Regions from separate parts of the Drouetiella sp. genome, predicted to be linked through region 1. Evidence: riboswitches for the same ligand, from Rfam matches in the RefSeq annotation. Region 1 holds a riboswitch; the other holds the start of a gene.
What was found. A riboswitch is a leader RNA that binds a small molecule or an ion and turns the genes downstream of it on or off. The one in region 1 is predicted to bind cyclic di-AMP.
Positions count from the first base shown of each region.

Region 2: linked by a shared signal. The riboswitch ahead of AC5JMP_RS26190 (ATP-grasp domain-containing protein) and the one ahead of ntrB (nitrate ABC transporter permease) in region 1 are both predicted to bind cyclic di-AMP.

Region 1 covers NZ_JCACIN010000002.1:71,002-75,808, reverse strand. Annotated here, with positions in the region: gene AC5JMP_RS00805 (CmpA/NrtA family ABC transporter substrate-binding protein) at 1-1,013, opposite strand, end outside; gene ntrB (nitrate ABC transporter permease) at 1,163-2,011, opposite strand; cyclic di-AMP (ydaO/yuaA leader) riboswitch at 2,146-2,312, opposite strand; gene AC5JMP_RS00795 (SIMPL domain-containing protein) at 2,630-3,379, shown strand; gene AC5JMP_RS00790 (AAA-like domain-containing protein) at 4,308-4,807, shown strand, end outside.
Region 2 covers NZ_JCACIN010000115.1:105,358-110,164, reverse strand. Annotated here, with positions in the region: gene AC5JMP_RS26195 (succinate--CoA ligase subunit alpha) at 1-802, opposite strand, end outside; gene AC5JMP_RS26190 (ATP-grasp domain-containing protein) at 889-2,088, opposite strand; cyclic di-AMP (ydaO/yuaA leader) riboswitch at 2,530-2,722, opposite strand; gene ald (alanine dehydrogenase) at 2,963-4,051, shown strand; gene AC5JMP_RS26180 (hypothetical protein) at 4,235-4,429, shown strand; gene AC5JMP_RS26175 (ABC transporter ATP-binding protein) at 4,536-4,807, opposite strand, start outside.

The DNA.
Region 1 (4,807 bases):
CTCGGATTAATCACCGTTGGAGCCACGCACTGGCGCGGTTTTGCTCCAGTGAACGATCGCGCCGTAATCAATTTGGCAACTTCCTCTCGATTTTCTGGCTGGCTGCAATATTGACAGGCTTCAATCATGGTCTTGATCAGCGATCGATAGGTTTTGGGATTCTCATTAATAAACGACTCCTGTACGGCTAAAACGCGATCGGGATGTCCGCGCCAGATTTCTCGTCCTTGCGCGAAGGTGAACCCTACCCCCTCATTGCCCTGAATCGCGCGGGTGTTCCAGGGTTCAGCCACCATGTAGCCCTGCATATTGCCGATGCGCATATTGACGACCATCTGCGGCGGCGGCACGATAATGATGCGAAACTCGGTCAGTACATCCACCCCCACTGCAGCAGACAGGTAGCGGACAAAGTATTCATAGATCGAGGAGCTAAGCACTACCGCCCAGACCCGACGCTCTGGCGGCAGGCTTTCAAAATAGCGGCGGAAGTCTCGCCCAAAGCTATCCATGTCGCCATTGTACTCATGCAAGGGGCGCAATCCCGCCTCCCACATGGCTTTGCTCATGGTCATGGCGTTGCCGTGCCGATGGATGGTCATGCCTGCACAGAGGGGCGCATGGCGTGCGCCCTCTGCGCCAATGCGGGCGTTGGTTACGGCTCCCGATACGACTGGAGATGCATCCAGCCGACCAAAAATCACGCCATCTCGCGATGTTGCCCAGCTTGCCTCGCGGCTAAGGGTAACGTTGAGTCCATACTTGCGAAACAGACCTTTTTCGTAGGCGATCGCAAACGGCGCACAATCATTAACAGGCACAAAACCAATGTTTAGATTGGGCTTTTCCAGGCTTTTGGCATCGACCACGGGATCAATATCGGCTTGGGTGATGACTCCACCAGATGTCCCAGACGGCAGACTACAAGCTGCGAGGGCGCTGGTTGCAGCAAATCCGCCCAAGCCATAGAGAAGCGATCGTCGGCTCAGGTTATGCATAGAAACTCGACTTATTTAGTTCTTATGGGTTTACAGCGCTTTGCGCTTGGTTAAGTATGGGTTATTTTTGTAGAAGCCTCGCTCCGCGAGGCTTCTACAAAAATAACTGTGGTTTATGCAATTGAAAATTGCTGTAAAGTTTGGAGAATCGAGTGGCTACAGAATTATGTAGACGAGGGCGATCGATGCGTTACCAGAACCTGTAGCCGCCCCAGAAGATAGTCCAGCACCAGACCCGTACTGCCAATGACCAGAATTGCCAGAAAGACCGAGTTTAGGTTCAGGCGGCTCCACTCGTCCCAGACAAAGAAGCCAATCCCAATGCCGCCCGTCAGCATTTCTACGGCAACAATCACCAGCCATGCGATGCCCAAGCTAATCCGTAACCCCGTGAAAATATAGGGCAAGCTTGCTGGCAAAATAATTTTGGTAATCTGCCGCCAGCGCGACATTTCCAGTACCCGCGCCACATCTAGATAGTCTTGGGATACGCTGGACACTCCCAGAGCTGTGTTGATGATGGTGGGCCAGAGCGAGGTAATGAAGATGACAAAAATAGCTGAAGGATTCGCCAGATTAAAAATTGCTAGGGCGATCGGCAACCAGGCAACCGGAGAGACAGGTCGAAAAATCTGAATTAGCGGATTGATTGCCAGCAGAGCTTTGCGCGACATACCTATCAAAAAACCGACTGGAATTGCCACCAGAGATCCCAGCAAAAATCCTAGGAACACGCGCCGCAAGCTTGCCAGCAGCAGCCAGCCAATGCCCAAGTCTCCAGGGCCACGTCGATAGAAAGGATGGGTGATGTAGTCGAGGTTCGCTAGCAGCGCCTCCAGCGGCGTAGGCAACAGCTCAGACACAAACGCAGCGACAAACCACCATAGCAAAAGGACTCCCAAAATCCCCAAGAGCGGCAGTAAAACAACGTCCTGAAACAAAGTCGGGCGAATAGACTTACGCCATGCAGCCTGAGCCGCTATGGCGATCGCCATAGTATTAAATTGCAGCATTCAATTCCTCCTGAGTAGGCGAGGCAGGTACATAAACAGAGCTCCACAAAACCCTAGATGGGAGATGTGGCAGAAATCGCTCTTAACCAGACCCGAGGACACTGAAGGCAATCGAGCAACAAAAAGCTGATTCTTCAGTCTCCCCTCAATGCCGACGGAGTTAGCTGACGGGCTAGGGCTGAGAGGTGCCCTTCCTCCAGAAGGCATTTGCCTTTTGGAAAATTCGCCCCAAGATTTGGTTCCTCCGCTCTTTATTTCGTCATCATTGCTGACGAAACAACAGATTAGGCTGACTGACTATGGGTTCTAATCAGGCTATCACCCCTTCCTGAGAATCGTCAATCCTTTTCGATGCCAACAAATGCCTCAAAATAGCCCTCGAAAATCAGGGGATCGCGTCAGGAATAGCTGACCTTGAAACGGTAGTCATTACTCCGACTCACAGAACGCCTGAGTAGGGTTTGCATCACCGCTTCGCAAATCTGTTCACACAACAGCTCATCAAGCTTCTAGAGCTGTCGCTGCCACACAACCAGCTCTAGAAACCAGCCTATGACACAAAAGTTATAGGCGAGTTTTTATTTCGCAATTTCGCACAAGATTTATATCACCCAAAATATGCAAGATTCACCTTCCCGCGATCGCTTCCCGCAACTCTTTGCCGGATTAACTGCCCTATCCCTTGCTCTGGTCGTCAGCTCCTTTATGGCAGCCAACGCCATCCGTAATTTTAAACAATCTAACGATGCGCTAATGGTCACAGGATCTGCCAAACGCCCGATTCGATCGGATTATGTGGTTTGGCGAGCCTCTGTCTCTAGCCAACAGTCCACAGCTCAGGCAGCTTACCAAGAGCTAAAGCGTCAGACGGAGCGCGTGCAAAGTTACCTGAAAGCTCAGCAGGTGCCCGATGATGCAATCACGCTGAACGCGATCGAAACCTATGCGATTCCAGAGGTTGCTGCTAACGGACGGGAGACAGGACAAACGATCGCCTATCGCCTGAGTCAGCGGTTGGAAGTTCGCTCTAGTGAGGTCGATCGCATTACTCAGCTTTCTCAACAAGCAACTGACTTGATTAACGAGGGTATCTCCCTAACTTCCGAGCCGCCGCAATATCTGTACACGCAGTTGGGAAAAGTGCGGATCGAGATGGTGGCTGAAGCGACTAAGGATGCTAAGGCTAGAGCAGAAGCGATCGCTCAAAGCACGGGGAATCGGGTGGGAGCAGTGCGCAGTGCTGAAACGGGGGTGTTTCAAATCACGTCTCGTAACTCAACAGATGTCAGCGATTCGGGGATTTATGACACTTCATCGATCGACAAAGACATTACAGCAGTGGTATCAGTGAAGTTCGGAATGGAGTAATTATCTGTATCTTAGGGTGGAAATTAGAGCCATAACCTTCCAAAACTCTTGGGTCTTCAAGCAGCCAAACGAAGTCTCAAGGGTTCACTCTTTCGCATAATTGGCGATCGCTGGGTGGAGTAGAGAGTAAGGCAGTATGAGGAAGTATGAGGAAGTATGAGGAAGGCAGATCAATCGCCCCATAACAATCTAATTCATAATCTGGTAGCGGTATTTAGATAAGAATTTTTTGTTGCGTCGGCTTTGCCGACGCAACAAAAAATTCTTACCCCTTAGGACTATCCACAATCTGAGTAACGAGGAGAACTATCAAAGCGATGGTTCATTAAGCGGCTTAACTCGCTCAAAACTTCTGACTAAGCAGCAATTAAATCGCCGATCGAATTTAAAGCAAACTCTGTGAGTAGCGCGGAAGTGGCAGTGCAGAACAAATTCAGCCATTTGGCGGTTTCATAACTTGCGCAGCTCAGTATTAAAGTGAGCATATGAAATTCTAATTTTGTAATCCGTACTCGTAAACAGACACAAGTTAAGACAAACTAATTCAGGTGACGTCAGAAGGCAAGATAACACACATCAATGGCAATCTAGTTTAAGTTGCAGAACCTTAACCTGAGGAAGCTTTAGAACCAATCAGGATCATGACTTTTGCACAGCCAAGGTACATTCTAGAAGCTAAGTTTTTTTGAAGTTTCGTATTAGTTTCCAGTCATAGTTCTATGACACAAAGCTACAAAAAGCCTAGTTCCCTTGCACGGGAAATTTTATACATCGACTCCTTACACTAATTTATTCATCCTGTAATCTGCTGATTCTGTGCAGGAGATTCAGTAACTTTTCAGTTCTTCAGTTTTAATGACTTGCCGCTTGCTGCCATAGCTCGCGTCTGCGACAGGCACTACTTGAGCTAATCTAACTTTAAAATCTCATGATTCAACAATTACAGGTGGTTCAGCAATTGCAATCACAGCGGCGCAAACGAGGCGTTATCCTTAGCTCTAGAGGCTGGCAGCGGCTTCAGGCTGCTGAACAACGTCTGGCAGAGCAAAGCAATGCAGGCAAGCCCCACACGCTAGAGCAGTTGGGAGAACTAACTGACCTGAGTCCCAATACAATCACGAAGGTGCGGCGTAAGCGCCTTGCAGTCGATCGCCAGACGCTAGAGCTTTATTTTAATGCGCTTAACCTTAGCCTTAATCCGAATGATTACATCAGCCTTGATCCCGACACGATCGCCCAAAGTCTTCTCCGCAAGCCGCTGCAAGGACAGCTATCGCTAGACTCAAGCCTATATATCGATCGCCCTCCCGTTGAGCAATTAGTCTGTGAAGAAATCATGCAGCCCGGCGCTTTAATTCGAATTAGAGCGCCTCAACAGTTTGGCAAAACTTCGCTAATGACTCGAACCCTTGCCTGGGCACAAGACAA
Region 2 (4,807 bases), on a different contig from region 1:
GTTGAAAAGCTGCAATCTTGCCTTCAGTAGAACCTGGGCTATTGTGCAGCTCGGCTAGCCGGGAAGCGCCAACGCTTGAAGGATTGGGCAGCCTATGCCCCGCAACATAGGCAACCACGGGCTTATCGATCGCTTCTGCAACATAATGAGCCGCTGTCTCTTCACCCTCGCATCCCATTTCGCCCACTAGGACAATCACCTCGGTCTGCTCATCCTCTTCCAAGATTTGCAGCCATTGCTGAAAAGAAGACCCCGAAATCCGATCGCCCCCGATTCCCACGGCGATCGATTGCCCTAGCCCTGCCTGAGTCAGTTCCCAAGCGACTTCGTACGCCAAAGCTCCACTACGGCTTATAACTCCCACGTGCCCTGGCATATAAAAAGCAGGCGGATGGGTTCCTAGCAGAATTTGTCCTGGAACAATGATGCCTGGACAATTTGCCCCGACCACCAAAGTCTCGGTAATCTCAGCTTTGCGCACCAAAGACACCATATCTAGGGGCGGCACCCCTTCTGTGATGATAACGAGCTGGCGAATTCCGGCAGCGATCGCTTCTAGCGCCGCGTCTAAGACCTCGTAAGGTTTCACCAAGAGAATAGCGGTTTCCACCAAACCTCTCTGCGCCAGCGCCTGACCGACCATATCAAACACAGGAATACCGCAGATCATCTGCCCACCCCGCCCCGCACTTATACCCGCAACAATTTGGGTTCCATAGGTTGTCATGATGGGCACATAAACAGAACTGAGAGGTTCTGCAATACCCATCACCATTACCCGACTGTTGAATGTGAAATCCATGGCTAACGTGTCTTACGATCGAGAAAAGGAGAGTCTGAGATATAGGCGGGCGTGAAGCAGAAGGTATTCAGCAAAACCCCTTAAAGCTAAGCTCTGAATCGAGAGCTAGAGGGATTGAGTTCCCTAATGGGTTGAGCCTTCGTCAAGGCGACTGCTTGGTCAATGGCTCCATCTAGCCGCTCAACTACCGAAATACCCATCGGCATAAGGAGTTCTTGAGCCTGATAGAACTGAGCACCTACTAATCGCAGAACAAACACAGGGGAAGGCTGCGAAGAGTACCGCCTGATGTGGTTAGCAAACGTTTCGGCGATTTGAAGGCAGGAAATTGAACTGCCCACGAGGTTAATCAGCACCACCTTCAGCGATTTGTCTTGAGCCATGAGCGACAGACTTTGCTCGAAATGCTCAGCGAACGAAAGCTGCGGCAAACAGTATCGATAGGCTTCCCCTAAATCAACAAAGCTTGCTGCCTTGCCTCCAGCCTGCTTCAACAAATCTAGAGTGGTCATTATCAGGCCAGCGCCCGCAGAAATTATGCCTATGCTTCCATTAGATTCCACTTGCTTAAATCGACAGGTCAATCTTGAGGAAACAGATGCCTGAGCCTGATAGGCTTGGTCACGGCTGTTGGCGACCATAGATGCCAGATCGTCTTGGCGACCCAAGGCTGCATCGTTTATGGTTACCCTGCCGTCTAGCGCCATTAATTCACCTTCTGCCGTTACAGCCAAAGGATTGATTTCTAATAGGTCTAAATCTTGACGTACAAATAGCTGATACATTTTCTCAATCACAGCACTGACCGATTGAATTAAAGCTCCTTTAAGCCCCATTTTCAGGGCTAGGCGGCGTGCATAAAAAGAAGAAAATTCTTGATCGACGATAACTCGCTGAATATGCTCTAGCTTTGGTTCAGCGTCAAGTCCTCCGTGCTGAGAACCCAGCAGCAGCGGACGACGAGTTGCGCTGTCAAGCACGATCGCCAGATAGAATTCTAAGTCAGTTTCGTACTTCGGTTCTGCCAACAAAACCTCTGGATATTGACCCATGATGGGCAGGTGAAAAATGGCTTGGGCAGATGCTATTGCGTCAATGGTGTTTTCCGCTAACCGAATTCCGCTGATTCTGCTGCGTCCTGCCTTGTGAATCTGAGATTTCAGAACAACAGGGTAGGGAATCTTCAGCTCTTTGACATCGGCAGGTCGGGCAATTCTTTGAGAGGGCAGTACAGGAATGCCCATCTGGCGGAACAGCTCTTTGGTTTGATACTCTAACAAGTCCATTTCACACGCTCTAACTAACGAGGACAGAAACTCCAGCACATTGACAGATGTCTCAATCTGTAAGGATGTAAAACTCGGCTCATGGCATTAGCCTTGAGCCACAACTTAATCACAGTACAAGCGTAGAAGTCTGAAGGTGACTTCCTTAAGAATGAATATTCGTAGGTCTAAAGCCGTCGAACATTTCACCTTTCCCCTTGAAGTCGTAACAATACCTGGTTGAAAACGAGAGCGCCTAAAAAGAGGCAATGCTCCGCAACCGGGTTAAATGCCGAACACCCTGACTCTATTACCAGATCTAAAGGTCATCTATTGTCTCCTCAAAGTCTAATGCGATCGCGTACAGCATTTGCCCTGCCGATTTGGATAGAATCAGAGAAACAAATGACCCACACAAGCCTGAGGATACCGAAGCAAACCAGTTAAAAAAATTCTGATTCTTCAGTCTCCTCTCAGTGCCGACGGAGTTAGCTGACGGGCTAGGGTTGAGAGGTACCCTTTTTCAGGTTTCTAAAAAAGCGAAGTCGAGTAGCTGAATTCAGCTAAAACCTACCTTATCTTTTCCAGTTCCTTGAGAATGCGCCCCAAGTTATGGTTCCTCCGCTTTGAACCTCTCTTTCAACTGCTTATGACTCAATCTGTCTCAGTAAGTCTGGACAAGTCGGTTGATGAAGCAGGTGGAGATACGAATTCAAATTAGGCTGACTTTTTGCATTGACATAGCCAAAATTACCACTGGATTGAGGGTTAGTCAACTGGTTAAGACTTAATTTTCTCTGAGCATTGCTTATGAATAACGATCTTGCTTACAGATTTAAGTTAAAGATATGAGGAGGGTTGGCTCTCAAATAATCCTGATCGACAGTGAGGTTTTATGAAAATTGGTGTGCCTAAAGAGACGAAAGATCAAGAATTTCGAGTAGGGCTGAGTCCAAGCAGCGTCAGGGGTTTGACCGATCGCAATCATGCTGTCTACGTACAAACTTCCGCCGGATTGGGTGCAGGTTTTACAGATGCAGACTATTTGCAAGCCGGAGCAAAAATTGTTGATGATGCCGCTACTGCCTGGGATCAAGAGCTAGTTGTAAAAGTCAAGGAACCCTTACCCGAAGAGTATCATTTCATTCAAAAGAATCAGCTGCTTTTTACCTATTTACACTTAGCGGCTAACCGTCCCCTGACTGAAGCTCTGATTGGCTCAGGGGTGACGGCGATCGCCTACGAGACGGTGGAGCTGCCAAACCGGAGTCTGCCATTGCTCACGCCTATGAGTATCATTGCTGGACGGCTGTCTGTGCAGTTTGGGGCACGCTATCTTGAACGCCAGCAAGGGGGACGAGGGGTGCTGTTGGGAGGAGTGCCAGGAGTACAGCCCGGTAAGGTGGTCATTTTGGGGGGTGGCATTGTGGGCACTGAGGCAGCAAAGATGGCGGTAGGACTAGGTGCCCAAGTGCAAATATTAGATGTCAATTTAGAGCGATTGGCTTACTTGGAAACTCTGTTTGGCTCTAGGGTGGAGCTGCTTTATAGCACTACGTCTCAGGTGGAAGCCGTTGTTCCGAGGGCTGATCTCTTGATAGGAGCGGTGCTGGTGCCGGGTCGCAGAGCGCCGATTTTGGTAGGGCGATCGCTCGTTGAGCAGATGCGTCCGGGGTCAGTGATTGTAGATGTGGCAGTTGATCAGGGGGGCTGTATTGAAACCTTGCGCCCGACTTCTCATACAAACCCAACCTATGTCGAGGCGGGGGTGGTTCACTATGGCGTTCCTAATATGCCGGGTTCTGTGCCTTGGACGGCAACCCAAGCCCTCAATAACAGCACCTTTCCCTACGTGCTGAAGCTGGCAGATAAAGGGCTAGATGCTTTGGCGATCGATCCGGCTTTGGCTGGAGGGCTAAATGTTCAGGCTCACAAGCTAATCCATCCCGCAGTGCGGGAGGTGTTTCCTGATTTAGCGGGCTGAGCCAATGAAACGGTCGGGCGAACTCAAATTGGGCAAACTCAAACTGGAATGTGACCCTTACTACATATTTTTTCGTTAAATACTGTATTTTTGGCTACAAATTTGGACAAAATTAGCGACAATGGGACTATATCCTCAAGCAGTTGCTTGAGTCCTTCGACGCTTAATCGTAGAGGTAATCCCATGGTAGAAGCTGTTTGTACAATTCCTGTGCCTCAGACTGTCCAAGAGTTAGAGCTGGCAATCCGTCGTTATAAAACCAGCGACATCAGTGGTGCTGAGCTTTTCTGTCAATGGCAAGCCATTCGTGATGCGGCTTTGGCTTTAAGAGCTAAAGAATCCTGGGATGACTCGGTGGCAGGTGAAGAGAGCTACTGAAGTTTTTGGGCAGTGTTGGTACTCATGTAATGAATACCAACACCAAATTTTGAAAGGGATATGTGATGTATCCCTTTCAAAATTAATTTACGTTCCCAGAAAATCTCTACACCAGCAATTCGCCTGTTTCTTGGAGCTTGTGTAGACGGTTGTAGATGCCGCCGTGGTTGAGCAATTCAGCGTGATTGCCCACTTCAAGAATTCGACCATTATCGAGAACGACAATTTTGTCGGCTTCCCGAACGGTGCTGAGACGGTGGGCGATGATGATCGTGGTGCGAGTACCCAAGATACTGCGCATGGCTAACTGGATCGATCGCTCCGATTCATAGTCCAAGCTAGAGGTAGCTTCGTCAAACACCAGCACATCTGGATTCA